DNA from 3 places in the Arthrobacter sp. 7Tela_A1 genome. Region 2 is predicted to be linked to each of the others. Evidence: predicted binding sites of a transcription regulator. Region 2 holds the regulator's gene; each other region holds the start of a gene.
The links. The regulator HrcA, encoded in region 2, represses chaperone genes, less so after heat shock. The targets are predictions, from matches to a motif close to TTNGCACTCGNNNNNNNCGAGTGCNAA.
Positions count from the first base shown of each region.

Region 1: a site for HrcA is predicted at 1,694-1,720, ahead of groL (chaperonin GroEL). Genes of this name have one in related genera too.
Region 3: a site for HrcA is predicted at 6,415-6,441, ahead of TVB01_RS07545 (Hsp20/alpha crystallin family protein). Genes of this name have one in related genera too.

Region 1 covers NZ_JAXIOO010000018.1:49,316-59,011, forward strand. Annotated here, with positions in the region: gene groL (chaperonin GroEL) at 1-1,544, opposite strand, end outside; gene TVB01_RS09520 (NINE protein) at 1,942-2,610, shown strand; gene TVB01_RS09525 (cold-shock protein) at 2,713-2,916, opposite strand; gene TVB01_RS09530 (LytR C-terminal domain-containing protein) at 3,105-3,722, opposite strand; gene TVB01_RS09535 (DUF3263 domain-containing protein) at 3,755-4,063, opposite strand; gene TVB01_RS09540 (uracil-DNA glycosylase) at 4,283-5,035, shown strand; gene TVB01_RS09545 (siderophore-interacting protein) at 5,068-5,913, shown strand; gene TVB01_RS09550 (threonine/serine exporter family protein) at 5,932-7,686, opposite strand; gene TVB01_RS09555 (lipid II:glycine glycyltransferase FemX) at 7,723-8,796, opposite strand; gene TVB01_RS09560 (LLM class flavin-dependent oxidoreductase) at 9,021-9,696, shown strand, end outside.
Region 2 covers NZ_JAXIOO010000017.1:37,985-47,680, reverse strand. Annotated here, with positions in the region: gene lepA (translation elongation factor 4) at 1-882, shown strand, start outside; gene hemW (radical SAM family heme chaperone HemW) at 879-2,108, shown strand; gene TVB01_RS09190 (DUF4870 domain-containing protein) at 2,225-2,653, opposite strand; gene TVB01_RS09185 (DUF3097 domain-containing protein) at 2,806-3,648, opposite strand; gene hrcA (heat-inducible transcriptional repressor HrcA) at 3,815-4,828, shown strand; gene dnaJ (molecular chaperone DnaJ) at 4,916-6,058, shown strand; gene TVB01_RS09170 (16S rRNA (uracil(1498)-N(3))-methyltransferase) at 6,076-6,855, shown strand; gene TVB01_RS09165 (GerMN domain-containing protein) at 6,887-7,798, opposite strand; gene TVB01_RS09160 (PhoH family protein) at 8,206-9,243, shown strand; gene ybeY (rRNA maturation RNase YbeY) at 9,240-9,696, shown strand, end outside.
Region 3 covers NZ_JAXIOO010000013.1:13,997-23,692, reverse strand. Annotated here, with positions in the region: gene TVB01_RS07565 (GNAT family N-acetyltransferase) at 1-1,152, opposite strand, end outside; gene polA (DNA polymerase I) at 1,175-4,042, opposite strand; gene TVB01_RS07555 (PaaI family thioesterase) at 4,062-4,562, shown strand; gene TVB01_RS07550 (alkene reductase) at 4,666-5,754, shown strand; gene TVB01_RS07545 (Hsp20/alpha crystallin family protein) at 5,767-6,177, opposite strand; gene TVB01_RS07540 (glutamate decarboxylase) at 6,445-7,827, shown strand; gene gadC (putative glutamine/gamma-aminobutyrate antiporter GadC) at 7,846-9,591, shown strand; gene glsA (glutaminase A) at 9,588-9,696, shown strand, end outside.

The DNA of each region.
Region 1 (9,696 bases), on a different contig from region 2:
GTGGTCAGGAACAGACCGGCGATGGATGCAGCGTTCTGCAGCGCCGAACGCGTTACCTTTACCGGGTCGTTGACGCCTGCAGCAAGCAGGTCCTCGTATTCGCCGGTTGCGGCATTCAGGCCGAAGCCCTCGGGCAGGCCGCGGACCTTGTCGGCGACAACGCCCGGCTCGAGGCCGGCGTTGAAGGCGATCTGCTTCAGCGGAGCATCGATGGCAACCTTGACGATGTTGGCGCCGGTTGCTTCGTCGCCTTCGAGGTTCAGGTTGGCGAATGCCTTCTGGCCGGCCTGGATCAGGGCCACGCCGCCGCCGGCGACGATGCCTTCTTCAACCGCTGCCTTGGCGTTGCGGACAGCATCTTCGATGCGGTGCTTGCGTTCCTTGAGCTCAACCTCGGTTGCGGCACCGGCCTTGATGACTGCAACGCCGCCGGCCAGCTTGGCCAGGCGTTCCTGCAGCTTCTCGCGGTCGTAATCCGAATCGGAGTTCTCGATCTCGGCGCGGATCTGGTTGACGCGGCCGGCGATTTCGTCGGCGTCGCCTGCACCTTCGACGATGGTGGTCTCGTCCTTGGTGACAACAACCTTGCGTGCCTTGCCGAGCAGGTCCAGCGTGGCGTTCTCAAGCTTGAGGCCAACTTCTTCGGCGATGACCTGACCGCCGGTGAGGATGGCGATGTCGGCCAGCTGGGCCTTGCGGCGGTCGCCGAAGCCCGGAGCCTTGACGGCTACGGACTTGAAGGTGCCGCGGATCTTGTTGACCACCAGGGTGGCCAGTGCTTCGCCTTCGACGTCTTCGGCGATGATCAACAGCGGCTTGCCGGACTGCATGACCTTCTCGAGGACGGCAACGAGGTCCTTGACGTTGGAGATCTTGGAGTTGACGATCAGGATGTACGGATCCTCGAGGACCGCTTCCTGGCGCTCTGCGTCGGTGACGAAGTAGCCGGAGATGTAGCCCTTGTCGAAGCGCATGCCTTCGGTGAGCTCGAGTTCCAGGCCGAAGGTGTTCGATTCCTCGACCGTGATGACGCCTTCCTTGCCAACCTTGTCCAGTGCTTCGGCGATCAGGTCGCCGATCTGCTGGTCACCGGCGGAGATGGAAGCCGTAGCAGCGATCTGCTCCTTGGTTTCGATTTCCTTGGCAGAGGCGAGCAGCTCGGCGGTGACGGCTGCGACAGCCTTCTCGATGCCGCGCTTCAGGCCCAGCGGGTCGGCGCCGGCAGCAACGTTGCGCAGGCCTTCCTTGACGAGGGCCTGAGCCAGGACGGTAGCCGTGGTGGTTCCGTCACCGGCGACGTCGTCAGTCTTCTTGGCAACTTCCTTGACCAGCTCGGCGCCGATCTTCTCGTAGGGATCGTCGAGTTCGATCTCCTTGGCGATGGAAACGCCGTCGTTCGTGATGGTGGGGGCGCCCCACTTCTTTTCGAGTACGACGTTGCGGCCACGCGGGCCGAGCGTGACCTTGACGGCGTCGGCGAGGGTGTTCAGGCCCCGCTCAAGGCCGCGGCGTGCCTCTTCGTCAAATGCAATGATCTTGGCCATAACGGCTATCGTCCTTCCGGAACAGTCATGCTTGGATGTTGCATTCCTTCTGAGGTGCCCGCGACGGACGGGACGAATCGCACGATCTCTTTACGCGCGTTCCGCCCCTCACCCCAGCGGCTTGCTGGTTCACTCAACACCGGCGACTTTTAGCAGTCAGCCCGCAAGAGTGCTAAGTCAATAATTAGCACTCCCGCACCGGGAGTGCAAGCAGTCACGGCCGGTTGTGACCGGGGCTTCCTTCCAGAACCCGCACGGGAACCTGCTCGCCCCACCGGGGACCGTCAGCTGCCTCCAAATCGCTGCCCGGCAGCGTAGATTGGTCCCATGCGCGCCCTTTCGTTAGCAACGGGTTCCCTGCGGGCGGCGTGACCCCGAGATCTCCAGGAGAAGGCATATGGCGACGAACGAGCCCCCCTCAGGGCAACCAACCCCGAACCAGCCGGAGGACCAGGACCCCTCGGCGCCGGCTGCACATGGTTCCAGTGCCGCCCCGCCCCCTTATGGCCGTCCGCCCGGAGATTACGATGAGTCGGCTTACCAGTCCCAGGAACCAGGCCGCCATCCGGGCCAAGGCCCTGGTAGCGCTTCAGGGCAGGACCCCTACCAGGGCGAGTATCCGGGACCGGGACGCTACGCGGAGCCAGGGCACCCGGGCCAGTACCACGGGGAGTACCAGTCCACTGGCCAGTATCGAGGCCCGGGACAGTACCAGGGTCCGGGACATTTTCAGGGTGCCGGCCAGAATCCATATCCGCCGGGCCCGCCGCCCGGCTACTACCAGCAGCCCGGGCCTCCCAATACTTACCAGCAGGGTTACCAGCCCCCGTATGGCTGGGCGCCACCGAAGTCCCGTCTGGCAGCAGGTTTGCTCGGCATCTTCCTGGGCGGCCTCGGAATCCACCGCTTCTACCTCGGCTACACCACCATCGGCGTCGTTCAGCTGCTGGTCACGCTCTTCACTTTCGGTGCCGGCGCGATTTGGGGATTCGTCGAGGGAATCATGATCCTGGCCGGGGCCCAGACCTTCCGGACTGATGCGCGCGGGATGCCGCTGCGGGAGTAGTGCCGGGGGCCCAAGAGCAGGGCACCCAACACGCGGAACCGGAAAGAGCCGGCCGCCCCTGGATTCAAGGGGCCGCCGGCTCATCTGTTTGGTGGGGTCCGGCTAGACCGTCCGGACGTCTTCAGCCTGGGGACCTTTTTGTCCCTCACCGATCTCGAATTCCACCCTCTGGCCCTCTTCCAGCGTCCGGTACCCGGCCGACTGGATGGCCGACCAATGGACAAAAACATCAGTCTGGGCCTCATCGACTGTGATGAACCCGTACCCCTTTTCGCCGTTGAACCATTTGACGATGCCCTGCGCCATGCTTCACTCCCCTTGTTCAGTTCAGTCCCGGGGGTGGTACTCCGCCGGAACAACTGCCGGGAGATCCGCGCCGAGGTGTGGCCGGACCGCTGTTACCCCGGCGGCTGGGGCTAACTTTAGCTACAGGGAACCGCCTGCGGTCCGGGGCGGGAAAACAGTTATCGAGTTTTAACTCAATACCGGCTCTCTTACTGGAAACCGGGGCCCGCCACGACTGTCACATTAGAGAATTCAGGCGACTCGCTGAGCGTCGGGATTCTCAGGAGGGCAGACAGCTCCTCGGCGTTGGCGCGCTGGGCCTCGCCATTGTAGAAGATGACCGAGCTTTGCAGCGGAGCTCCGGCCCAGTTGCCAACGGACGAGGTGATCCAGCCATCGACGCCGATCCGGGCGGAGATGCCGGCCCCCAGGCCGCTGATTCCGCTGGCATTCAGGACGACCACCGGCTGGGTCTTGTCTGCCGTGGGGGTCGATTCCACGGGGGTCGGCTCCGGGCTGCTGGACGGCGGCTCGGCAGGCGATGCCGACGGTGACGGCGAGCTGGACGGTGTCGCCGAGGCGCTCGGGGACGCAGATTCAGTCGCTTCCGTTTCCGCGGCCACCGGTGTCGCGTTGCCGTCAGCGCCGATGCCGAGCCGGGGCAGGACCACATACGCGGCCAGCCCGACGAGGAGTGCCAGGACACCAACCGTAATGATCAGGCCAATACCACTCGAGCGCGCAGGGATGAGGCGTTCGCGGTGGACGCCCTGCCGTGTGGAGGTCTCCGGGACCTTATCGAACTCGTCCCTGGGGTATTGGCTCATGGTTGCGTTGTCTGTCCTTGATCTGTGGGTCCCTACGCGTCGGCGCCCAGGCGGCGGGCGGTGCGCGCACGCTGGCGTGTAGTACGTAGTCTACGCAGCCTCTTCACCAGCATCGGATCGTGTGCCAGCGCTTCCTCCGTGTCGATCAGCGCGTTGAGGATCTGGTAATAGGCAGTCGCAGAGAGCCCGAAGAGATCCCGGATGGCCTGTTCCTTGGCCCCCGAGTACTTCCACCACGAACGTTCCAGCGAGAGCATCTGCTGCTCGCGTTCGCTCAGGGGGCTCTCGGGGTCGACGGTGCCGTCCGGTGAGAAGGCCCCGGCTTCGGCTGATCCTGCCACTGAGTGTCCCCGTCTCCTGGTCTGTTCCCCCAGGGCGCCGCAGCACGGCACGCCGGTGTGGGGGAAGAGTCTGTGTCCAGCAGTAATCCTAAACCGGAATAACAGCCTTGTCATTTAGGTCTGCCGTGGATCCGGTTGGGATTCCGGCGCCAGATATTCAAGACTGGACAGGTGAGAAAGAGTGAAGAGCCGGCATTGTTCCCTTTGGATCCTCCCGGCATGCCCGGCGGTCAGCAGCAAGCCGGCGACAGCACGCCCATTCCTTTCACCAGCGGGACACCGCTGACGTCGCTGATGGCTGCGGACTGGGCCGAAGCCCTTGAGCCGGCGGCTGCCCTGATCCACCGGCTGGGAGACGAGCTCGAACGCCGTCGAAGTTCCGGAGCCCATATCCTGCCCGCTCCCCAGAACATCCTGCGTGCCTTCCGCCGGCCCATGTCCGAGGTAAAGGTGCTCATCGCAGGACAGGACCCGTACCCAACCCCGGGGCACGCCGTCGGCCTTTCCTTTTCGGTGGACCCGGCAGTCCGGCCCCTGCCGCGGTCCCTGGCCAACATTTATAAGGAACTGCAGGCGGACCTCGGCATCATGCCCGCCGGACACGGAGACCTCAGCGCCTGGACGGAACAGGGGGTACTGCTGCTGAACCGTTCCCTCACAGTCGATGCCGGCGCGCCGAACTCCCACCGCGGCCGCGGCTGGGAGGACATTACGGATCTGGCCGTCCGGGCCCTGGCAGCGCGGCGGGGTGCTGACGGATCACCGCTTCCGCTTGTCGCCGTCTTGTGGGGACGGCAGGCGCAGGCCCTGGCACCTTTGCTGGGCGGGGCCCCGAGGATCGAGTCGGCCCATCCCAGTCCCTTGTCCGCTTCCCGGGGATTCTTCGGATCCCGTCCCTTCAGCCGCGCCAACCAGATGTTGCTCGCCCAGGGCAGCACCCCGGTGGACTGGCAGCTTCCCGGGGTACCGTAGAAACAGTCCCCCCTTACCAGGAGAAACAACTCATGCCTGAAGCACCCGCCACACGTTCCCCTGCTCCGGTCCGGCGCGCAAGGCCCGTCCACACGATGCAGGTCCTGCGCCGGGAACAGCTCTCCCGGCACATGGTGCGGATTGTCGTTGGCGGCCCCGGGTTCGAGTCGTTCCACCCCAGCGACTGCACGGACGCCTACTGCAAGATCTGGTTCGGGCCCGACGGCCGCCCGCTGGACGGCTCGGTGAGCCTGGAAACGCTTCGTGAGCAGACGGAACGGGAAAACTGGCCGGTCTCACGGACGTACACCGTCCGCTGGGTGGATACCGTGAAGCGGGAGCTGGCCATGGACTTCGTGGTGCACGGGGCGGAAGGCCTTGCCGGACCGTGGGCCGCCGGAGCCCAGCCCGGTGAGACGATCACGTTCGGCGGCCCGGGCGGCGGTTTCTCGCCGGATCCGGACGCTGACTGGTATCTTTTCGCAGCTGACGAGTCCGCCCTTCCTGCCACGGCGGCCGCACTGGAAGCACTGCCGGCCGACGCCATCGGTTCCGCGCTGATAGAAGTCCACGGCCCGGAAGATGAGCTGCCATTGACCGCGCCCGACGGCGTACGCATCACCTGGCTCCACCGGGGAACGGCCGCAGGAGCGGGGCGGGTCCTGGCTGAAGCAGTGGCCGCCTACCCCTGGCCGAGCGGGCACGTCCAGGTTTTTGCCCATGGTGAACGCGAAGCCATGAAGGAACTCCGGGAAATATTCTTCAACCGGCATGGACTCGAACGGGACCAGGTCTCGCTCTCCGGCTACTGGGCAGCGGGCCGGACCGAGGACGCCTTCCAGGCGGAGAAGCGGACCCCTATCGGCAAGGTTCTCTGACCCCCGGTATCCGCGCCGTCAGCGCCGGCGGTTGCGGCGGTCATTTCCGCTGAGGTTGCGGGTCAGCGGACGGGCCAGGTTGTCGCCGAATACCACTCCCCCGGCGATTGCCAGGATGACGGTGAGGGCGTTGAAGAGTCCGATAACGCCGTCGGAGATATCCTCCAGCCCGATGCTCAGGCCGTACATGGAACGGAAGATGCTCAAGCCGGGGAACAGGAACAGGATCGCCGGCACGGCGATCACCAGCTGCGGCGCGCCCATCCGCAGGGCGACGATCCGGCTGGCCATGCCGATCGCGATCGCTGCGACAGCCGGTGTCAGCCGTGGACCCACGCCCACCGCTTCTGACAGGGTCCCCACCAGGAACCCGCCCACGCCGATCAGCACGGTGGGCAGCACCAGGTTCACCGGGGACTGCTCGGTGATGCTGATCGTGGCCAGGGCTACGGCGAGTATCAGCACCGTGACGGCGAACGGGTACTGGGACGACGTCTCTTCAGTCACTTCCAGGTAGGGCATGCCCAGCAGGGCCCCCACCACCAGTGCGACGGCGATTCCCGCGACAATGGCGCCGAAGCTGAGGAAGGCGGACAGGAAGCGGCCGGCGGCGGTCACCGGGAAGCCGTTAATCGCATCCTGCACGGCGGAAACCAGGCGTCCGGTGGGCAGCAGCAGGAGGATGCCCCCTGCCACCACGATTCCGGGCGCGATGTTCAGGTCCACGGAACCGCTGGCGTCCAGCCACCAGAACAGCATGGCGAGGGCGGTCACGAGGAACCCGCTCGCGGCGGTGGTGAAGAAGTCCGGCACCCGCCAGCGTCCGAGCACCCGCTGCAGCAGGCTGACCAGGATAGTGCTGCCGAATCCAACGGCTGATCCCAGCGGCCCGCCGCCGATAAACGCGACAATCGCTGCGGCAAACAGGCCGGCGGAAAAGGTGACAGCCCACCGCGGGAAGGGCTTCGGCTTATGGACTATCTCACCCAGCCGGGCTGACGCCTCGGCACGGGTGATGTGGCCGTCCACGATGTCAGTGACCAGCCGGTGCACCAGCGCCAGTCCCGCATAATTGTTCGTCCAGGACCGGACGACGCGCATGACCGTAATGGGCGTCTGGTCCTTGGGCGAGTAGTTCAGCAGCACCGACTGGTTGGTGATGTCCACTTCGATGTTGTCGAGTCCGTAGGCCGCGGTCACGGCGATTATGGCGGTTTCCACTTCGAGGGCACCTGCACCGTACCGGAACATGGTCTCTGCCATGCCCAGGGCAAAGTCGAGGGTCTTCCGCGCACTGGCGTCCGGACCGCCGGACCGCACCCGGGGGTTGGCGTAGGGGCTCCCGGCCAGTCGTTCCACGATTGACATAGCCTGCGTCGGCGGTGCTTCCCCCTGCACCAGGCGGCGCAGCATCCGCCGCGCCGCTGCCGAGGACGAATCCGTGCGCTGGGCCGCCGAGGGGCTGTGCTGGCGGGGCGTCGTCTTGCGTGCCCGCGGCTTGCCGGTACGGGGCGGAACACCGGCCGCTGCCTGACCTCCCCGCGGTCCAGCAGCCGCGCGCTGGCCCTTGGGGGCGGCGGACGGGTCTTTTGCGGCAGTACCCTTCTCCAGGCGTGGAACGGAGGACGTAGCCGGCGGCGGCTTGGGCTTGGTGCTGCGCAGGCCAGCGGCGCTGCTCCGCTCCGCCCGTTCGGGTGCCTTGATCACAGGGATCAGCCCTGCTGCCGGTTGCGTGCTCAGGGCAGCGTTGCGGCGCTCATTCTCATTCTCCACAGTGTCCACCCCTTTGGCCTCGTCGTGGCGTGCGGTTTAGTAGAACGGCTGGTGATGCCTGCGCCAGTAGATCTGGCGGGTCACACGTTCACCGATGGTGTTCCAAATCCGGTACCGCATCGGGTCCAGCACCAGGTCCCAGCACCCGGCAAAGTCCGTGACGGTCTTGGAAAAGCTGGTCTTGAACAGGCCCAGCCCGTGGTGGGGATGCTCCTTGTTCTTGAGTTCGCTGCTCGGCGGTGTGCCGCAGAAATCGTATTCCTCGATACCGAAGTCTTCCTTAAGTTCGGTCAGCGCAGTCCACTGCACCAGGTGGGAATCCCCATACTGCTTGCGCCGCGGCTTGGAGCCGCCGTCCTTGTACGTACCCTTTTTGCCATAGGCGATGACGAACGCACCGACACTCGGCTCACCGTCTTCGAACGCAAAGTAGAAGCGGCCCTGTCCGGCGGCCGTGAAGTTTGACCAGAAGCGCTGGTAGTACTCGTAGGAGCGCATCCTCGCCGCAGAGCGGTCCTCGATGTGGCTCATCAGTTTGTACATGGCGCGCATGTTCTCTTCGGTGGGCTCCACGCGGCGCACGTCGGCCTCTTCGCGGATCGCCCGCCGGACGGCGTTGCGGGCACGGGAGGAGATGTTCTTGAGGATCTGTTCCGTGTCAGGCGTCGTGTCCAGCAGTGCGGTGGAGTCGTTGGGCTGGAGATTGAAGGTCTTGACCAGTCCGGCGTCGCGGAAGAGTTTTTGGACGTCTTCTCCGTCCACGATGTCCGGCTCCACCTTGAGTGCGAAGACCCGGCGGCCGCTCTCCTTGGCAAACCTGCCCAGTGCCCGTGCCATGGCCGGCACGTCTTCGGCTGCGGCGGCGTCGGGACCCTTGATGAGGTACCAGAGGCTGCCCAGGAGCGGGACCTTCTTTTCGATGACCAGGTTATAGGACGTGTAGTCCTCACACGTGAAGACAACGTAGACGGGGTTCCAGCCGTGGTGCGATTTGACCTCGGCGTAGGCGGCGGACTGCAGGACGTTGCCGCCGTTGGGGTTTGCCTGGACGCGGCTGTCCCAGTCCGCAATCTCCTCAGGCGTGGCCAGGCGTGCACTAAAGTCTCGCAAAGTTCCTCAACTGTCCTCGGTTGGTGGATCTGTCGTCGCCCCCGGGCACGGAGCCGCGCTCCGGACCGGTTTCCAGTCTATCTGCGAGCGCGGGGCGCTCCGTGCGGCCGGGTGCGGCGCGGCGGAGCAGGCCCCCGCCGGACCGGCGGGGAATAGCCTTGCGCCACGACAGGTTAGGCTCGTCATTAGATGCATTTGCATGGGATCGAGAAAAGGCGGACTGAGTGGCACAGCAGATTGAACTGGGACTGGACACGTTTGGAGACGTGACGTTCGACGGCGGGGGCAACAAGCTGCCGATGCCCCAGGTCGTCCGCAACGTGGTCGCGGAGGCCGTCCTGGCCGATTCCGTGGGACTCGATTTCATCGGCATCGGTGAACACCACCGGGACGACTTCGCGGTGTCCTCGCCGGAGACCGTGCTGGCAGCCATCGCAGGACAGACCAGCCGTATCCGTCTGGGATCCGCGGTGACCGTCCTGTCCTCCGACGACCCCATCCGGGTCTACGAACGTTTCGCAACGCTCGATGCCGTGTCCAACGGCCGTGCAGAAGTCATCCTTGGCCGGGGTTCCTTCACAGAGTCCTTCCCCCTCTTTGGCTACGACCTGGCTGATTACGAGGTCCTGTTCGAAGAGAAACTAGATTTGTTCACCAAGCTGCTGGCCGAACAGCCCGTCAGCTGGGAGGGGACCACCCGGCCTCCCCTGCGCGACGTGTTGGTCTATCCCCCCACGGAAAACGGCGCGATCCCCGCCTGGATCGCTGTGGGCGGCACACCCCAGTCCGTTGTCCGCGCGGCCCACTACGGCCTGCCGCTGATGCTGGCCATCATCGGCGGGGAACCCGCCCGCTTCACTCCTTTCGTTTCCCTGTTCAAGCGGGCACTGAAGGAGTTCG
Region 2 (9,696 bases):
CGCGATGCGCTGGAAAAACTGATGCTTAACGACGCCGCGCTCGTCTACGAACCCGAGACCTCGGCGGCGCTGGGCTTCGGTTTCCGGGTGGGCTTCCTGGGCCTGCTGCACCTGGAAATCACCCGTGAGCGGCTCGAGCGTGAGTACAACCTGGACCTGATCTCCACCGCACCGAACGTGGAATACGAGGTGACGCTCGAGGACAACAAGGTGGTCACCGTGACCAATCCGAGCGAGTACCCGGAAGGCAAGATCAAAGAGGTCCGCGAGCCGATGGTCTCCGCCACGATCCTTGCTCCGAGCGAATTTGTCGGCGCCATCATGGAGCTGTGCCAGACCCGCCGCGGAGTCCTGGGCGGCATGGATTACCTCTCCGAGGACCGGGTGGAAATCCGGTACCGCCTGCCGCTGGCCGAGATTGTTTTCGACTTCTTCGACGTCTTGAAGTCCAAGACCCGCGGTTACGCTTCGCTGGACTGGAAGGCCGACGGCGAACAGGTGGCCGACCTGGTCAAGGTGGACATCCTGCTCCAGGGCGAGCAGGTGGATGCTTTCAGCTCCATCACCCACAAGGACAAGGCCTACTCCTACGGTGTCATGATGACCGGAAAGCTCCGCGAGCTGATCCCGAGGCAGCAGTTCGAGGTGCCGATCCAGGCTGCCATTGGTTCCCGCATCATCGCCCGCGAATCCATCCGCGCTATCCGCAAGGACGTGCTTGCCAAGTGCTACGGCGGCGACATCAGCCGTAAGCGCAAGCTGCTGGAAAAGCAGAAGGAAGGCAAGAAGCGCATGAAGATGGTGGGCCGGGTCGAGGTTCCCCAGGAAGCCTTCGTCGCCGCGCTGTCCTCCGACGAGTCCAAGGACAAAACCAAGAAGTGACTCCCAGCGCACTGCCCCTCGGGGATCCCGCGCCAAAGGACGGTATCCTGCCGGCCCAGGCTGCCACGGAGGCAGCCGGGCGCCGGTTCGGCCTCTACGTCCATATCCCGTTCTGCGCCGTCCGCTGCGGCTACTGCGATTTCAACACCTACACGGCCACGGAACTTGGCGGGGGTGCCTCGCAGGTTGAGTACGCGGCGACGGCGCAGCAGGAAGTGCGTTTCGCCGCCGGCGCCCTGAGGGCTTCCGGCGTTCCGCACCGCCCGGTCGAAACGGTCTTCTTCGGCGGAGGAACACCGACGCTGCTGCCGGCCGAAGACCTCGCAGCCATCCTCGGCACCGCCGTCGAACAGTGGGGCCTGGCCCCGGGCGCCGAGGTGACCACCGAAGCCAACCCGGATTCAGTCACACCGGAATCACTGCAGCTGCTCGCTGACGCCGGCTTCACCCGCGTGTCCTTCGGCATGCAGTCGGCTGTTCCGCATGTGCTGGCGGTCCTGGACCGGACACACACGCCCTCGCGGGTGCCGCAGGCCGTGAAATGGGCGCGCGACGCCGGCCTCAAGGTGAGCGTGGACCTGATCTACGGCACACCGGGGGAGTCCCTGGCGGACTGGAAGTACTCCGTTGAGGAAGCGCTTGGCTACGAACCGGACCATATTTCCGCCTACGCCCTGATCATTGAAGACGGCACCAAGCTGGCGGCACGGATCCGGCGCGGCGAAGTTCCGCCCATCGACGACGACGACCACGCGGACAAATACCTGCTGGCCGATGAACTTTTCGGAGCAGCCGGACTCGGCTGGTACGAGGTCAGCAACTGGGCACGGACACCGTCGGATGAATGCCGGCACAACATGGCGTACTGGCGCAGCGATGACTGGTGGGGCGTCGGTCCCGGTGCGCACTCGCACGTCGGCGGCATCCGCTGGTGGAATGCCAAGCACCCCACTGCCTATGCAGGCCGGATCGCGGCGGGGGAATCCCCGGCAGTCGGCCGCGAAACCCTGGACGCAGACACCCGTTACCTCGAAGACGTCATGCTTCGAGCCCGGCTTGCCGAAGGAATTTCCCGTGACCGGCTGCGCCCGGAGGGCCGCCTTGCGGTGGCCGGACTCATTGCCGATGGTTTGGTTGATCCCCGGGCCGCCATGGCCGGAACCGTCCTGCTGACGCTGAAGGGACGCCTGCTGGCGGACGCCGTCGTGCGCCGCCTGCTGCCTTAGTGTAGCCCGCTCAACACAAGAGACCCGCCGTTCCCTGAAGGGATGGCGGGTCTCTTGGTATGGCGGGTCTCTTAGTGCAGCGTGTCTTTCGGCGGCGGCCGGAGGCGCTGAATGCGTCAGCGGATCCGGCGCAGGTTGAAGCGGTAGCGGTACGGCCGCCCGCGGTTGCATTCGATGCCGGCAATAACAGAAGCCACGGCGACGGCAATCCAGATCAGGGCATTAAAGACCGCGAAAAAGCCGCCCACAACGGGGATGAAGGACAGCAGCCAGGCGACCAGCGCCAGGATGGTGGGAGGCAGGGTGAAGTTCAGTGCCTCCTTGGATTCCTGTGCGGTGAACGGGCCGCGGTCGCGGAAGACCAGGTAAATGATGAGGGACGGCACAAAGCCCAGGATGCCGCCGAAATGGGACAGTGTTGCCCACTGGCGGTCTTCGGAAGCAGTCAGCGGAAGGGCGTTGGCGGGTGCACCCTGGTAGTCCGGGCGCGCTGGTGAACCGTGGTTTTCCGGTCGCTGCGGATGGTTCTGGCGTGTGTTGGACACAGTTGCATTCCTTTAACTCTCAGATGACGCAGGGTTCGCACCCACGGGTACCTGTTGTTCATCAAGGGTACTGGGTCCGGCGGCGTGTCCAGGCAAACACAGCCGCGGCGGGGCGCCGCAGCCGGGGGACGGCGCCGGCAAGGCCTGCCGGGCTAGGGCACGGTGAGGAAGTCGATGACCTCTTCGACCCGCCCCAGGAGGGTTGGTTCCAGGTCCGCGTAGGTCCGCACGGCACCCAGGAGTTTCTTCCAGCCCATGGCGACGTCGGTGTGGTCACGGTGCGGCCAGCCGAGTCCCTTCAGGATGCCGGTCTTCCAGTCTTCGGAACGCGGGACCACGGGCCAGGCCTGCAGTCCGATGACGTGGGGCTTGATCGCCTGCCAGACGTCCACGTAGGGGTGGCCAACGATCAGGACGTTCTCTGCTGCGCCGGGAACGGCCATCGCTGCGGCTGCGATCCTGGATTCCTTGGACCCCGGCACCAGGTGGTCCACCAGGATTCCCAGCCGCCGTCCGGGCCCGGGGGAGAAATCCCGAACCGCCGCAGCCAGGTCGTCCACGCCGTGGAGGGGTTCGACGACGATGCCTTCAACACGCAGATCATCGCCCCAGACCTTCTCCACCAGCTCGGCGTCGTGCTTTCCTTCCACCCAGATGCGGCTGGCCCGCGCGGTGCGGGCCCGCTGGTTCGCTACGGCGACCGAACCGGACGCGGTGCGCTGCACTGCCGGGGCGGAGGACCTTACTGCCGGAACCACCTCCACGGGTTCGCCTTCGAGGAGGAAGCCGAAGCCCAGTTCAAAGGATTTGGTGCGTCCCCGGGCGTCTTCAAGGACCATGAGGTGCAGGCCCCCGGACTTTTCCGTTCGCAGGACGGCGCCTACCCAGCCGGTTTGGACATCCTCCAGCACAAGGCCCTTCTCGGCGCCGACCTGCCGAAGTGCTTTCCGGACCGGGGCAGAGATATCCCTCGGTCCCCATTCAAAGTTCGGCACGGGGTTTCCTCGTTCCTGGACACGGGTCAAAGCGCCGGCGGTCTCGCAGGCACGGGAGATTCAATGCTAACAACGGCATCGGAACGTATTAGACTTAGCACTTGAGTATGCCGAGTGCTAATCGGCGTAAACGTGCCGCAGGAACTTCAACAAGGGAGGGAAAACCATGAGTGAACCACGCCGGCTCGAGGTGCTCCGGGCCATTGTTGAAGATTACGTCCATTCCCGCGAACCTGTCGGTTCCAAGGCCCTGGTGGAGCGGCACCGGCTCGGTGTCTCCTCCGCTACTATCCGCAACGACATGGCGGTCCTCGAAGAAGAGGGCCTGATTGTTGCCCCGCATACCTCTGCCGGACGTATCCCTACCGACAAGGGGTACCGGCTCTTCGTTGACCAGCTCTCGGACCTGAAGCCGCTGTCGAGTGCCGAACGCCGTGCCATCCAGAACCTTCTGGAGGGTGCCGAGGACATTGATGACGTCCTGGACCGGACGGTGCGCCTGCTGGCCCAGCTCACCAACCAGGTCGCCGTCGTCCAGTATCCGCATCTGGGCAATGCCAAGGTGCGGCATATCGAGTTCGTCCTGCTGGCACCGGCACAGGTGCTGGTTGTCCTGATTTCCACCACGGGCCGGGTTGAGCAGCGGGTCATCACCGTTCCGTCCCCGGTCACCGAGCCGGCCCTGCACGAACTCCGGCAGCACTTCCTGCAGGGACTGTCGGGAACCAACCTAACGCGCATCACCAGCCACCTCGCGGACTGCCTCGCGACGGTGCCGGTACAGCTGCGCGGCACCGCGGGGGCGCTCGGCCGCTGCCTGGAACAGCTTGCGGGCATCAACCGCGAGGACAAGATGGTCATGGCAGGAACGGCGAACCTGGCGCGTGCCACCGGAGACTTCCCGTTGACCATCGGACCGATCCTTGAAGCACTTGAAGAACAGGTGGTCATGCTTCGCCTGCTTTCAGAGATGGAGCAGGACGCCAGAGGTGTCTCCGTCCGCATCGGTTCGGAGAACCCCTACGGCTCCCTCTCCGAGGCCTCGGTGGTGGCCACTGGGTACGGCCCGGACGCGTCCGCTATGGTAGGAATCCTTGGTCCCACCCGAATGGACTACCCCAATACCATGGCTGCGGTCCGCGCCGTCGCCCGCTACCTTTCCCGGGTCCTGAACGAGTGACCCGGAGCGGCAGCCCCTCCGGGCGCCGTCGAAAAGACATAAACCGCCCCTTGACGGGGTACGCAACACAGGAAGCGATGTGCACGAGTGAGTGATCACTACCAGGTACTCGGCGTCAGCCGGGATGCCACCGGCGAGGAAATCAAAAAGGCGTACCGCAAGCTTGCCCGCAAGCTGCATCCCGACGTCAACACCGCACCCGGAGCCGCTGACGAGTTCAAGGCAGTGTCCCACGCCTACGAGGTCCTCTCCGACCCGCAGAAGCGGCGGGTCTATGACACCACCGGCCAGGAGAACGGCACCGACAACGGTTTCGGCGGCGGCTTCAGCGGCCAGGGATTCGGCTTCCAGGACATCTTCGACACGTTCTTCGGCGGAGGCGCCGGCGCCGGTGGCGGCCGGGGACCGGCTTCGCGTACCCGCCGCGGCCAGGACGCGCTCATCAACGTCCGCATCGACCTGAAGGACGCCGTTTTCGGCACCAACAAGAAGATCGACGTCGAGACCGCTGTCCTCTGCCCCACCTGCGAGGGCTCGTGCTGCCAGCCCGGTACCTCACCGCGCACCTGCGACATCTGCCACGGCACGGGGCAGGTCCAGCGCGCCGTCCGCTCCATCCTCGGCCAGGTCATGACCACCGCTCCCTGCGGTTCCTGCCAGGGGTTCGGCACCATCATTCCCGATCCGTGCCACGAGTGTGCCGGAGAGGGCCGGGTCCGCAGCCGCCGCACGCTGACGATCAAGGTCCCCGCCGGCGTCGCCACCGGCACCCGCATCCAGCTCAGCGGCCAGGGAGAGGCCGGCACTGCCGGCGGACCCCAGGGTGACCTCTACGTGGAAATCCGCGTCAACGCCGATCCGGTGTTCGTCCGGGAAGGCGACGACCTGCATGCAACGCTGACCGTCCCCATGACCGCGGCAGCCCTGGGCACGGTCATCACCATGGAAACGTTCGACGGAGCGCGGGAAATCAGCATCAAACCGGGCACCCAGTCCGGCGAAGTGACCACTCTCAAGGGCCTGGGCGTCACCCACCTGCGCGGTTACGGCCGCGGGGACCTGTTGGTCCACGTCCAGGTCGAGACGCCGCAGAAGCTCGACGCCGAGCAGGAAGAACTCCTCCGCCGGCTCGCTGAACTTCGCGGCGAACAGTTCGCCGAAGGCCGCGTCGGCGGCACCAGCAGCCCGGGGGTCTTCGCCAAGCTCCGAGACCGCCTCGGCAACCACTAGCCGCCGGCTGGCACTTCATGACCAACCCGATCTTTTTCGGCGACCCCGAACAGGTGGCAGCGGCGGCGCCGGGAGGCGTGTTCGCGCTGACCGGCCCGGAGGCCCGGCACGCTGTTTCGGTGAAGCGGCTGGCTCCGGGCGAGGACGTTGACATTGTCGACGGCGCCGGGATCCGGCTGCGCGGAACTGTCCGCTCCGCTGAGCCTGCCCTGCTGGAGATCGAGGTCAGCGAAGTCCAGTCCGAGCCCGCCCCGGTCCACGAATTCATCCTGGTCCAGGCCCTGGCCAAGGGGGACCGGGATGAGCAGGCCATTGAGGCAGCTACGGAGCTGGGGGTCGACGCCGTCATTCCCTGGCAGTCAGAGCGCAGCATTGTGCGGTGGCGCGCCGAGAAGGCAGCGAAGGGACAGGCGAAGTGGCAATCGGTCGTCACGTCCGCGGCCAAGCAGTCCCGACGTTCCCGGCTGCCCGTCGTCCTGGGCGTCGCTGATACCAAGACACTTCCGCAGCGGCTGGCAGGCATGGACCTTGTGCTCGTCCTTCACGAAGATGCGGACACCGGACTGGTTGACGCGGTGGGGTCACTGGAGATCCAGGGGCAGGACCGTGCAGCGGGGGACCGGATTTCGATTGCCGTCGTGGTGGGTCCCGAGGGCGGGATCTCTCCCGCGGAGCTGGAGTCCCTGCGTGCAGCCGGTGCCCTCACGGTGCGCCTTGGGCCGCACGTGCTGCGCTCGTCAAGCGCCGGCCCGGCAGCACTGGTGCTGCTGAACCACGTGCTGGGCCGCTGGTCCTAAAGCTCCCGAGTCAGCCCGGGCGTCCTCCGCGTCAGTAGACAGTAATACGCTTCGAATCTTCGTTGGCTCCATCGCCATGGAAGACCCGCAGGTTGTATTCGCCCGGTTCCAGTTTGATGGTCACACTGAATAGTGCCGTTTCACCGGTGGCGGCATCGAGTGCCACGCTGCCCGTGGTGGCGGCTGACGTATCCGGACGTCCCTTCACGATCGGCTCGGCGCTCCAGGAAAGTTTCTCCTCCCGGACTACGGCGGAACCGCTGACGGTCACGGAGGTTTCGACGCCGTCGCCTTCCTGGGGGTCGATGATCCAAATGGGTGCGGGCAGCTTCTTGTCGCGTTCGAGGGGTTTTGCCAGCAGCTCGTGGCCGAAGGCCTGGTAGCCTGCCTTGCCGTCCACCAGGACAACCACGCTGGTGTTGTGCCCCGCCGTCGTGAGTCCGGCGTTGGCCGCAGCGGCGGTAGCGGTGTACACCAGCTGCTGAACGGCCCGGTGGGCCATGCCGGCGTCGAGCGAGGCCTTGAAGGCGTCGGAGGTAATGTCCACCGTGATGACGTTCTTGGTCGAAATCGAGGCGGTCACCTCAGACGCCGGCTGCCAGGGCGTGAAGTAGTCGCTGTCGTGCGGAACCTGCGCCGTCATGGCCTGTACTGCTTCGCCAATCGGGTCGCCCGTGTTTTCAGACGGCAGGAACTCCCGGTACAGCTGGATGTCGGATTCGTTCTGGGCCAGCCAGTAGACCGGCATGACAACTTTCGAGGCCGTTGCCTCCGCGGGAGCCGAAACCGCCATGGGCAGCCCTTCAGACGCAGATGATTTGCTGAACGATTCGGGCATCGAGGTAGTAGGCAGCTCGGCGACGACGCCGCAGCCGGGCAGGAAGAACGGAACTGAGGCTGCGAGGAGGAGGATTCGGATGCGGGTCCGCCGTTGTCTTGCCATAGCTGTCCCTGCCTTCCGTTGCTCAGTGCCCGCAGTCCGGGGACCGGGCGGTGCATGTGGGGGAGCGTCCGGAGCGGGGATCCGGCCGCAGCACGACCCCAAGCTTGGCACAGCCCGCGGCCCGAAAACGGTGACTTAACTGTTCTGGGATGGGACTGAAACCTGATTGAGACCGAGCCGATGCAAAGCCGAGACAAACCGCGTAACCCGCGTCACGGACCCCTCCCGTACCTGTTGCGGCTAGACTCCTGCTTCCATGGCGGCACGGCGTGGCGCAGATCAAGTAAGATTAAATGAGCTGTGCGCGCGGAATTGCTCCGGGAGTTCACCGGGCCAAATATTCCGTTGTGCAGCTTTAGACCAAGATGACCTGATAAGGGGCGATGAGAGGCCGAGGGGCCGTATATATGACCGAATCTTCAGCAGGAATCGGCACCATCCACGAGGACCAGCAGACGATTGTCTTTGACTCCACGGAGCATATGGTCCAGTCTCTGGGCGCGAATGACGAGGCTTTGAAAGTCATCGAGTCCGCCTTCCCCGAGGTCAACCTCCACGTCCGGGGCAACGAACTCTCTGTCTCGGGCCCTGCGCAGGCCGTCGACCGGACTGTCCGCCTGGTGAATGAGGTCAGGGTCCTCGCGCGCCACCAGACCCGCGTCACGCCGCAGGTGCTGGAACAGCTCATCACCATGCTCAGGGACCAGACCGCTGAACGTCCCGCCGAGGTTCTGACGCAGAACATCCTTTCCACCCGCGGGCGGACGATCCGGCCCAAGACGCTGAACCAGAAGAACTACGTTGACGCGATCGACCGCAATACCGTGGTTTTCGGGATTGGTCCGGCGGGCACGGGCAAGACCTACCTGGCGATGGCAAAGGCCGTACAGGCGCTGCAGCAAAAGGAGGTCAACCGGATCATCCTCACGCGCCCGGCCGTCGAAGCGGGGGAGCGGCTTGGCTTTCTCCCGGGGACCCTGAACGACAAGATCGACCCCTACCTGCGGCCCCTCTATGACGCCCTGCACGACATGATGGATCCCGAGTCCATCCCCCGCCTCATGGCCGCCGGCACCATTGAAGTGGCGCCGCTGGCCTACATGCGCGGCCGCACCCTCAACGACGCCTTCATCATCCTGGATGAAGCTCAGAACACGACGCCGGAACAGATGAAGATGTTCCTGACCCGCCTGGGCTTCGGCTCCAAGATGGTTGTCACTGGTGACGTCACCCAGGTGGACCTTCCGGGCAGCACCGTCTCCGGGCTGAGGATCGTCCATGAAATCCTGGACGGGATCGACGACGTGCAGTTCTCGCAGCTGACCGCCACGGACGTGGTCCGGCACCGCCTGGTCAGCGACATCGTCACGGCCTACGGTGAATGGGACGAGGAACGCCGTTCCCGCACAGCTTCCCGCAGCGCGGGCCAGGAGAAGAAGCAATGAGCATTGAAGTAAACAACGAGTCTGCCCTGGAAGCGGACGAGGAAGCACTCGCGGCGCTGGGCCGCTACCTGCTGGATGCCTTGTATGTGCATCCCGAGGCCGAGCTGTCCATCATCCTGGTGGACGAAGACGCCATCGAGAAGCTGCACATCGAATGGATGGACCTGCCCGGTCCCACCGATGTCCTCTCTTTCCCCATGGATGAGCTGCGCCCCGGTTCCCCCGGACGGCCGACTCCCGCAGGCGTGCTGGGCGACATCGTCCTCTGCCCGCAGGTCGCCGCCCGCCAGGCGGAGACAGCCGGCCACAGCACTGACGATGAGCTTGCGCTGCTGACCACGCACGGTGTCCTGCACCTGCTGGGGTACGACCACGCTGAACCCGAAGAGGAAGCCGAAATGTTCGGCCTCCAGCGGCAGCTCCTTTCCGGCTACCTGGGCAAGGACGCCCCCA
Region 3 (9,696 bases), on a different contig from region 2:
AGGCACGCCGGACGGTCCGTCTTCTCCGGGAACAAGCACCGTGACAGTAACGGCCGTCCCGTCCACCTGGATCAGCCAGCGGCCGGCTGCAAGGCCCAGCGGGTCAGTGACAGTGAGGACAACTGTGCCGTCTGATTCGAAACCCCTGGCGCGGAGCATTGCGGCCGGGTCCAGCGGACGCAGCCACAGGGTGTCTTCGACACCGGTGACCTGGTAGCGCCGCCGGTCTGCCAGGGCCCAGGGAAGCGGATCCGCCACCGGCGCCGAGGCCGTGATCTTCTCGACGAGATCAATGGAACCCAGATACCGCCACAGTTCCAGCCGGGCAGTGTCATCGGCTGCCACAAGGTCCAGGACCTTGAGGGTATGGGGTTCGGTTTCCCACGGAAGGAAGCGGTAAGTGACGTAGCCGTCCGGCGTCCCAGCGGCGTCGTAATGCACCGCGGCCCGCACATCCTGCTGCACTTCGGGAACGTCTCCCCACAACCCGGCCGCCCGTTTGGCGTACCCGGCCTGCCGTCCCAGGGCGCCCCGGGCGGCCTGGAGGTGCCGGGAGAAAATCTCCGGGGCCAGTTCCTCCATTTTCGGGCTGTCGGCAAGCACCGTTAAACCCGACGGCGGGGCGTTGAGCTCCAGCCGGCCCCGCGCGTCAATCTCCACGTTCGCTTCAGCTGTCGCTGCACCAAATCCAAAGCGCCCGTAAATGACCGCTTCGGAGGCAAGCAGTGCCGCAACCGCGAAGCCTTCCTCCCTGGCGCGCAGCAGGTCGGCGGTGATCATGCCGCTCAGGATCCCCCGGCGGCGGTGCGTCGGGCGAACCGTCACTGACGTGATCTGGTGGGCCTGCAGAAGGCTGCCGCCGGTATTCAGGCTGTTGGCCATGGTTGCGTACGTCGCTACGGGTGCTGCCGGGTTCCAGGCATACGCCGGTGCGGCATCGTCGTAGACACCGGTGAGCATGCGCCCGTCAGCGCGGTATGCCTCCACGAGGGACGCCATCTGCTCCGGCTTCCACGCCGGATCATGGAACCCCACGTTGACGGCCTGCAGCCAGTCCGCAGTGCGCTCATCGACACGCTGGTGGTCCGCGTGGGACAGGCCCGCCGCGAAACGTTCCGTGCGCAGGGCTGTCCCCGCGGTTTCCGCCGTCATTTCGTCCCCCTGGTGGTTTGTCCTAGTGCCCTGCCTCGTGCCAGCTCACACCCCAGCCCACTGAGACATCCAGCGGTACAGAGAGGTCGGCGGCGCCGGCCATCTGTTCACGGACCAGCTTCTCCGCTGCTTCCCGCTCCCCCGGCGCGACTTCCAGGACGAGTTCGTCATGGACCTGCAGCAGCATACGCGTTTTCAGGCCCTGCTTCTTCAGCTCGGCGTCCACTCCCAGCATTGCCTTCTTGATGATGTCTGCCGCAGAGCCCTGGATGGGGGCGTTCAGGGCGGCGCGTTCGGACATCTCGCGCAGCTGCCGGTTGGTGCTGGCCAGGTCCGGCAGGTAGCGGCGGCGGCCCTCGATGGTAGAGGTGTAGCCGTCCTTGCGGGCCTGCTCGACGACGCCGCGCAGATAGTCGCGGACGGCTCCGAAGCGGGTGAAGTAGTCCCGCATCAGCGTGCGAGCCTCGTCGACCGGGATGGAGAGCTGCTTCGACAGGCCGAACGAACTCAGGCCGTAGACCAGGCCGTAGGACATGGCCTTGACCTTGGAACGCATGGCACTGGTGACCTCTTCCGGGGGAACCCCGAAAATGTGCGAGCCGACGAACCGGTGCAGGTCCTCGCCGTCGCGGAAAGCCTGGATCAGGCTTTCGTCACCGGAGAGGTGAGCCATGATCCGCATTTCGACCTGGGAGTAGTCCGCTGTCAGCAGGGTCTCGTAACCCTCCCCGACCACGAACACTTCACGGATCCGGCGCCCTTCCTCGGACCGGATCGGGATGTTCTGCAGGTTGGGGTTGATGGAGGACAAACGGCCCGTCGCGGCAACAGTCTGCGCATACGTGGTGTGGATCCGGCCGTCGTCAGAAACAGACTTGCGCAGGCCCTCCACCGTCTGCCGGAGCTTTGAGGCGTCCCGGTAGGCCAGCAGGTGGGCCAGGAACGGATGGCCGTTCGTCTTGATGATCAGGTCCGAGAGCGCGTCGGCGTCGGTGGAGTATCCGGTCTTGATCTTCTTGGTCTTGGGCAGGCCGAGTTCCTCAAAGAGCACTACCTGGAGCTGCTTCGGGGAGCCGAGGTTGATTTCCTTGCCGATGACGGCGAAGGCCTCCTCCTTGGCGACCTCGATGGTGCGGCCGAACTCGTCCAGGAGGCCGTCCAGCTTGTCAGTCGAGACGGCGATCCCGGCCAGCTCCATCTCCGCCAGCACTTCCGCCAGCGGCAGTTCCAGCCCGCCCAGCAGCTGGTTGGCTCCGCGCTCAACCAGCAGGCCGGAGAAGTGCTCGCTCAGTCGCAGCGCCGCGAAGGCTTCCATGACCGCCGGGGCGGCTGTGTCTTCGCCGTCCAGCGAGAGTTCGAGCTGGTTGCTGGAGGATGCAGCGGATTCCAGGGAGAGTTTCAGGTGCTGCAGGCTCAGGTCCGCCAGGTCGTAGCTTCTCCGGTCAGGCTGGATGAGGTAGCCGGAAATCGCGGGATCATCGACTTCCCCGTCCAGGTGGAGTCCGCGGCGGGAGAGCAGCTTGTAGGCATCCTTGAAGTCGTGGACCACCTTCGGTGCGTTGCTGTCTCCCAGCCAGCCGGCGAGGACCTGTTCCGCCTCAGCGTCCAGCTCGAGCAGCGGAATGTAGGCCGCCGACTCGTCGGTGACGACGGCAATCCCGGTCGCTTCCCGGGATTCACCGGATCCTTCCGTGACCAGGCGGATGCCGGCCGGTTTCTGGTTGGTGGCCTGGAACCACGCCTGGAGGTCATCCGCGGAGGTGAGCGTGCTGTGGGCCGGAGGCAGCAGCTCCGGGTGGTCCCCGGGGACCTCCTCTTCGCCGTAGACGTCGAAGAGGCGTTTGCGCAGCGCGTTGAACTGCAGTGCGTCGAAGAGTTCCTCGATGGCCTCACGGTCGGGCCGCTGGGCAGCCATGGCGTCGAGGTCCACGGGCAGGTCAAGGTCACGCAGCAGCCGGTTCAGCCGCCGGTTGCGCTTCACGTCTTCAATGTTCGCGCGGAGGGAGTCACCGACCTTGCCCTTGATTTCGTCCAGGTGCTCGAGGATTCCTTCGAGTCCGCCGTACTGCTTGATCCACTTGGCAGCGGTCTTGGGGCCGACTCCCGGCACGCCTGGCAGGTTGTCCGCGGACTCCCCCACGAGCGCGGCAAGGTCCGAATACTTGTCCGGCGGCACAAGGTATTTCTCTTCCACTGCCGCAGCGTCCATGCGCGGCAGGTCGGAGACACCCTTCTTGGGATAGAAGACAGTGACGCGGTCATTGACCAGCTGGAACGCGTCCCGGTCTCCGGAGACCACCATGACATCCCAGTTCCGGGAGGCTGCCTGCTCTGCAAGGGTGGCCAGAATGTCGTCGGCCTCGTAGCCGTCCAGGGAAATGGTGGGAATGCGCATGGCTTCCATGACCTTGATGATCAGGTCCACCTGCCCGTGGAACTCCTCCGGTGTCTTGTTCCGCCCGCCCTTGTATTCCGAGTACTCCTCGGTGCGGAACGTCGGGGTATCCAGGTCGAAGGCCACCGCGATGTGTGTCGGCTCCTCGTTCTTGATCAGGTTGATCAGCATGGAGGTGAAGCCGTAGACGGCGTTGGTGTGCTGGCCGGTGTCCGTGGAGAAGTTCTCCGCCGGGAGCGCGTAGAAAGCGCGGAAGGCCATGGAGTGGCCGTCAAGGACCAGCAGTCGGTTGTTTCCGGCGGCGTTGACGGTGCCAAGGGGTACCGCGGACGGCGTGGGCGCCGCGTGGCTTCCGACCGGGGCGTCAGCGGCAGTGTCCGGCACCTCGGGGACCTCGTTGATCCCCAGTCCGGCAAGGGAATCCGCGGGGTCGGCAGCGGTTCCGGAGTCGGTCGAAGAGACAGGGGCAGAGGCCAGTTTGGCAGTTTCACTCACAGGTGTAAGCCTAGTGGGCATGAGCGACATTTTCACGCCGGGCCAGGCTGGCCCCGCGCAGGGCGGGATCCCCAAGCAGCAGGAACTGATCGAGGCCGGTGTGCCGGCGGAACTGCACCCCTGGCTGGGGGAATCGGGGGTTGGCGCCCTGGTGGTGAAGCTGGGCATCCGGTTCACGGAAATGTCCCCTTCCCGCATCGTAGCGACCATGCCCGTGGAGGGGAACCAGCAGGTTGCGGGGATCCTGCACGGCGGCGCCCACGTGGTCCTGGCTGAAACGCTTGGCTCTTTTGCCGCCTCACTGCACGCCGGTCCCGGGCGGTACGCCGTGGGCATCGAGGTGGGGGCTACCCATCACCGGCCGGTCTCCAAGGGCCTCGTCACCGGTACCGCGACGGCGGTCCACCTGGGCGGAACAGTCACCACCCACGAGGTGGTGATGACCGACGATGAAGGCCGCAGGCTCTCCACCGCGAGGATCACGAACCTGATTCGAGAGGTTAGGGCGGCTGGCAGCTGAAACCCCGGATCAGGGACGGGCGCGGGAATACGTTCAGCCCGGCCGCGGTTGGCGCAAATGACCCCTCCACCGCACGCCTTGTGCTGCGTGCCGAAAGGAATTTGTGCAGACTGACCTTTTCTCCCCCGTGCCCATCGGCTCCTACCACCTGCCGAACAGGCTGGTGATGGCTCCCCTGACCCGCGTCCGTTCCGGAGCGGACGGCATCCCGGGCCCGCTGGTCGCAGAACACTACCGCCAGCGCGCATCGCTGGGACTGATCGTGTCCGAAGGAACCTATCCCTGCCCTGAAGGCCAGGGCTTCAGCGGGCAGCCCGGACTCGTAACCGCTGCCCAGGTCAAAGGCTGGCGCGCCGTCACCGACGCTGTCCATGCCGAGGGCGGCCGCATTTTCGCCCAGGTCATGCACGCCGGACGTGCCACGCATCCGGAGATCAACGGCGGTTACGAAACCGTGGCTCCCAGCGCCATCGCCGTCGACGGCGTCATCCGCACGCCCCGCGGCAAGCTCCCCTGCGCTGTGCCGCGCGAACTGGGCGAACTCGAACTGGATTCCGTTCGCGACAATTTCGTGCAGGCCTCAGTGGCCGCCATTGATGCCGGATTCGACGGAGTGGAACTGCACGGGGCGAACGGCTATCTGCTCCATGAATTCCTCAGCCCTGCGTCGAACCGCCGCACCGACACCTACGGCGGCTCCCCGGAGGCACGGGCACGCTTCGTTGTGGAAGTCTTCACGGCCGTCGCCGCAACAATCGGGGCGGAACGCGTAGGCCTCCGGATCTCTCCCCAACACAACATCCAGGACGCCTGGGAAACAGACCCGGATGACGTCCTGGCGACCTACGGATTCCTGGTGGACGCGATCGCACCGCTGAAGCCTGCTTACCTCAGCATCCTGCATGCGGATCCGGCAGGCGAACTGGTCCAGTCCCTGAGGCAGCGGTTCGGCGGTCCTGTCATGCTCAACACTGGTTTCGGCGTCGTGACCACCCATGAGGTCGCAGCCGGCCTGCTCGCAGACGGTCTGTGCGACGCTGTCGCCGTCGGGCGTCCAGCTATCGCGAATCCGGATCTGGTGCGCCGCTGGCGCGAGGGCCTGCCCCTCAATGAACCTGATCCTTCGACCTTCTACACGGACGGTGCGGAAGGCTATACGGATTACCCGGTGTATGCGGAAGCCGGCGCCTAGCCGGGAACAGCACTAGGCCCGGTTCACCGGGACTTTCCGCCCTTGTCCGCCGCCGGGCTGCAACGGCACCCGGACCTCCAGGACGCCGTCGTTATAGGACGCCGACACGTTTTCCTGGGCAGCGCCGGGCGGGAGCGGGATTTCCCTGGTGAAGGACCCGTATTTGAACTCGCTGCGGTACCCGGTCCGTGCCTTGTGCTCGGCGGATTCGCGCCGCTCACCGTGAATGCGCAGCGAGCCCTCCGTCACCGTGACATCCAGGTCCTTCTCCGGATCGACGCTGGGCAGTTCAGCGCGGACAACCATATTGTCTCCGTCCCGGTATTCTTCCACTCGGAAAGCGGGGACGTCCCAGTCGCCTTCAATGAAGCGGCGCATCGGTTCCGGCAGTTCAAAGCGGTCTCGGCGGGTCAGTCCGGCCATGGCGGGTCTCCTGCTGATTGGGAGTCGAATGGTGCGTTCAGCCTACGCGCGCCATGACACGTGCTCAACGGTTCCGCGGCAGGCACACTGTCCGCACGGTGGATCACTTCGGTCCGTGGAGAATACTCGTTTAACTATCTGTCTGCTCGCCCCGGATACCTGGTGCCGATGTCTGGCATGGCACAGACGCCGGCGCGTATAGTCGGGTGCGCACCCTGTGACGGCCAGCTTTCTCAATGGGGACACTCCTTACGAGAGGTCAAAGCCATGCCGCAGAACGATCCCCAGGAGTTCTTTACGGTCAACCCGGTGTTTTCCCGGCCGGGCGAGGCCACGCAAGTGGCGAAGAACTCCTTTCCGCAGCACGAGATGATGCCGGAAACCGCCTATCAGATCGTGCACGACGAGACGATGCTCGATGGAAATGCCCGGCTGAACCTCGCCACCTTCGTCAGCACCTGGATGGACGACGAGGCGAACCGGCTTTACGCCGAGACCTACGACAAGAACATGATCGACAAGGACGAGTATCCCCAGACAGCTGCAATCGAGCAGTACTGCTGGAAGATGCTGGCGGGACTGTGGCATTCCCCCGATCCCGAAGGCACGATCGGCACGTCAACCATTGGTTCTTCCGAAGCCTGCATGCTCGGCGGCCTGGCTTTCAAACGGCTGTGGCAGCACAAGCGGCGCTCAGAGGGCAAGTCCACCGGGAAACCGAATCTGGTGATGAGCTCGGCCGTCCAGGTCTGCTGGGAGAAGTTCTGCAACTACTTCGACGTTGAGGCCAGGCTGGTGCCGATCAGCGAGGAGCACAAATGCCTCGATGGCTTTGAGCTGGAGAAGTACGTTGACGAGAACACCATCGGGGTCGTGGCCATCATGGGGGTGACCTACACCGGCATGTATGAGCCGGTGAAGCAGGTTGCCGCCAAGCTCGACGACATCCAGGCCTCCACCGGACTGGACATCCCCATCCACGTGGACGGTGCTTCGGGTGCCATGATCGCCCCGTTCATCCAGCCGGACCTGGACTGGGATTTCCAGATTGAACGCGTGCATTCAATCAGCACGTCTGGCCATAAGTACGGACTGGTCTACCCGGGACTGGGCTGGGTGGTATGGCGCGAGCGGCAGTGGCTCCCGGAAGACCTGATCTTCTACGTGAGCTACCTCGGCGGCGACATGCCGACTTTTGCGCTGAACTTCTCCCGGCCGGGGGCGCAGGTGGTGCTGCAGTTCTACATGTTCCTCCGTCTCGGTTTCGACGGGTATCAAAAAGTCCAGCAGGCAAGCCAGGACGTGGCGCTCTTCCTCTCGCACGGGATCTCCCAGATGGGGCCGTTCGAACTATGGAACGACGGTTCGGATATTCCGGTCTTCGCCTGGCGCCTCAAGGAGGGCCATACCGGCAGGTGGACGCTTTACAACCTTGCCGACCGCCTGAGGCTCAAGGGCTGGCTGGTGCCGGCCTACCCCATGCCGGACAACCTGAGCAATCTCACGGTCGAGCGGATCGTGGTGCGCAACGGCCTGAGCATGGATCTCGCGGGACGGTTGCTGGCCGATATCCAGGCCGAGACCTCCTACCTGGAGAACCTCAGTGCCCCCATGCCCGTGGAGCAGGAGCACCCGGGATTCCATCACTAGATCCAGGAGGTGAATGGTATGAGCGATTCCACTGCATCGACCCCATCCGCCGGATCAGCATCAGACCGCAAAAGCCGCGCCAAGCAGAATGCGTCGATCACCGTCGGTGCACTCGCAGTCATGAACATTGTGGCTGTTGTCAGCCTTCGCGGCCTGCCGGCGGAGGCCGAATACGGACTGAGTTCGATTTTTTACTACGTCTTTGCCGCCGTCGTTTTCCTGGTCCCTGTTTCGATTGTGGCCGCCGAACTTGCGACCGGCTGGCCGGAGACGGGAGGCGTGTTCCGCTGGGTTGGTGAGGCTTTCGGGCCGCGCTGGGCGTTCCTGGCGATGTTCATGCTCTTCATAGAAGTCACCATATGGTTCCCAACGGTCCTGACCTTCGGTGCGGTATCCCTGGCCTACACGGGAACCGACGAAAACATCGACGCACAGCTTTCGGGGAACAAAGCCTTTGTCCTGGCTGTCGTGCTGGTGGTCTACTGGCTGGCCACGTTCATTGCCTTCCGCGGTGCAGCTGCGTTCTCCAAGGTTGCCCAGTGGGGCGGAATCATCGGCACCCTGATCCCTGCCGGAATCCTGATTGTCCTGGGGTTCTCCTACTACTTCGCCGGCAACACTCCGCAGATCAAGATGGGCTGGGGTGAGGTCCTGCCGGACTTCTCCAACTTCTCAAACGTTGTGCTCGCAGCCAGCATCTTCCTCTTTTACGCAGGCATGGAGATGAACGCCATCCACGTCAGGGACGTTAAGAACCCGACACGGAACTATCCGCTGGCAGTGCTCATAGCAGCGGCCGGCACAGTGGTGATCTTTGTCCTGGGAACCCTGGCCATAGCCTTCGTGGTCCCCCAGGCGGACATCAACCTCACCCAGAGCCTGCTGACCTCCTACAACGACATGTTCGAATGGGCCGGCATCGGATGGGCCTCTCCGATAGTCGCAGGCATGCTCCTCATCGGCGTGCTGGCAGGCGTGGTCACCTGGGTCGCCGGCCCGTCCAGCGGCCTCCTCGCCGTGGGCAGGGCCGGGTATCTTCCCCGGTTCTGGCAGCACACCAACAAGCACGGCATGGGAACCCACATCCTGCTCTTCCAGGCCTTTATGGTCACGGCCCTGGGCGTTGTCTACGTAGTCCTGCCCTCGGTTCAGGCGGCTTACCAGATCCTGAGCCAGCTGACCGTGATCCTGTACCTGGTCATGTACCTGCTGATGTTCGCTGCCGCCATCTACCTGCGTTACAGCCAGCCGAACCGGCCCCGTCCCTACCGGGTGCCCGGCGGCGACATTGGCATGTGGCTGATCGGTGGCGTCGGGTTCCTGGGATCGCTGATGGCATTCGTCTTCAGCTTCATTCCGCCTGACCAGATCTCCGTGGGATCCCCGGAAACCTACGTGGGGATCCTCGTTGGCGGTGCGGTGCTGCTCATTATCCTTCCCATGGTCATCTACGCGTTCCGGAAGCCGCATTGGAAGGACCCGCAGACGGAGTTTGTGCCTTTTACCTGGCAGCTCGAACACAAGCACCCGGGAACAGTCAACGAATCCTCCACGGCTACCGCAGAGCTGTCCGAAACGTGGGAGCAGTCATTTGACGCCACAGGCGGAGCCGCAGCCGGTGCCGGCACAACAGCCGGCACCAGGAAGCATTCCGGAAAGCCTTCGGCAGCCGGTGCGGGATCCCGGGGGTCGGACCAGGGCGGGCGCGCCAGCGCCCACCGGCGGCGGCCAGGCCCGGCGGCCGGCGGGAGTACAGCGGTATGAAAGTCGACAGGTCAGCAGTCCAGGCTGCAGTAAACAGTGCCCACAGTGACTTCAGTCCGGACCAGGGCGGAGAGAACGCCAGCTACATTCCCTATCTCGCCTCGG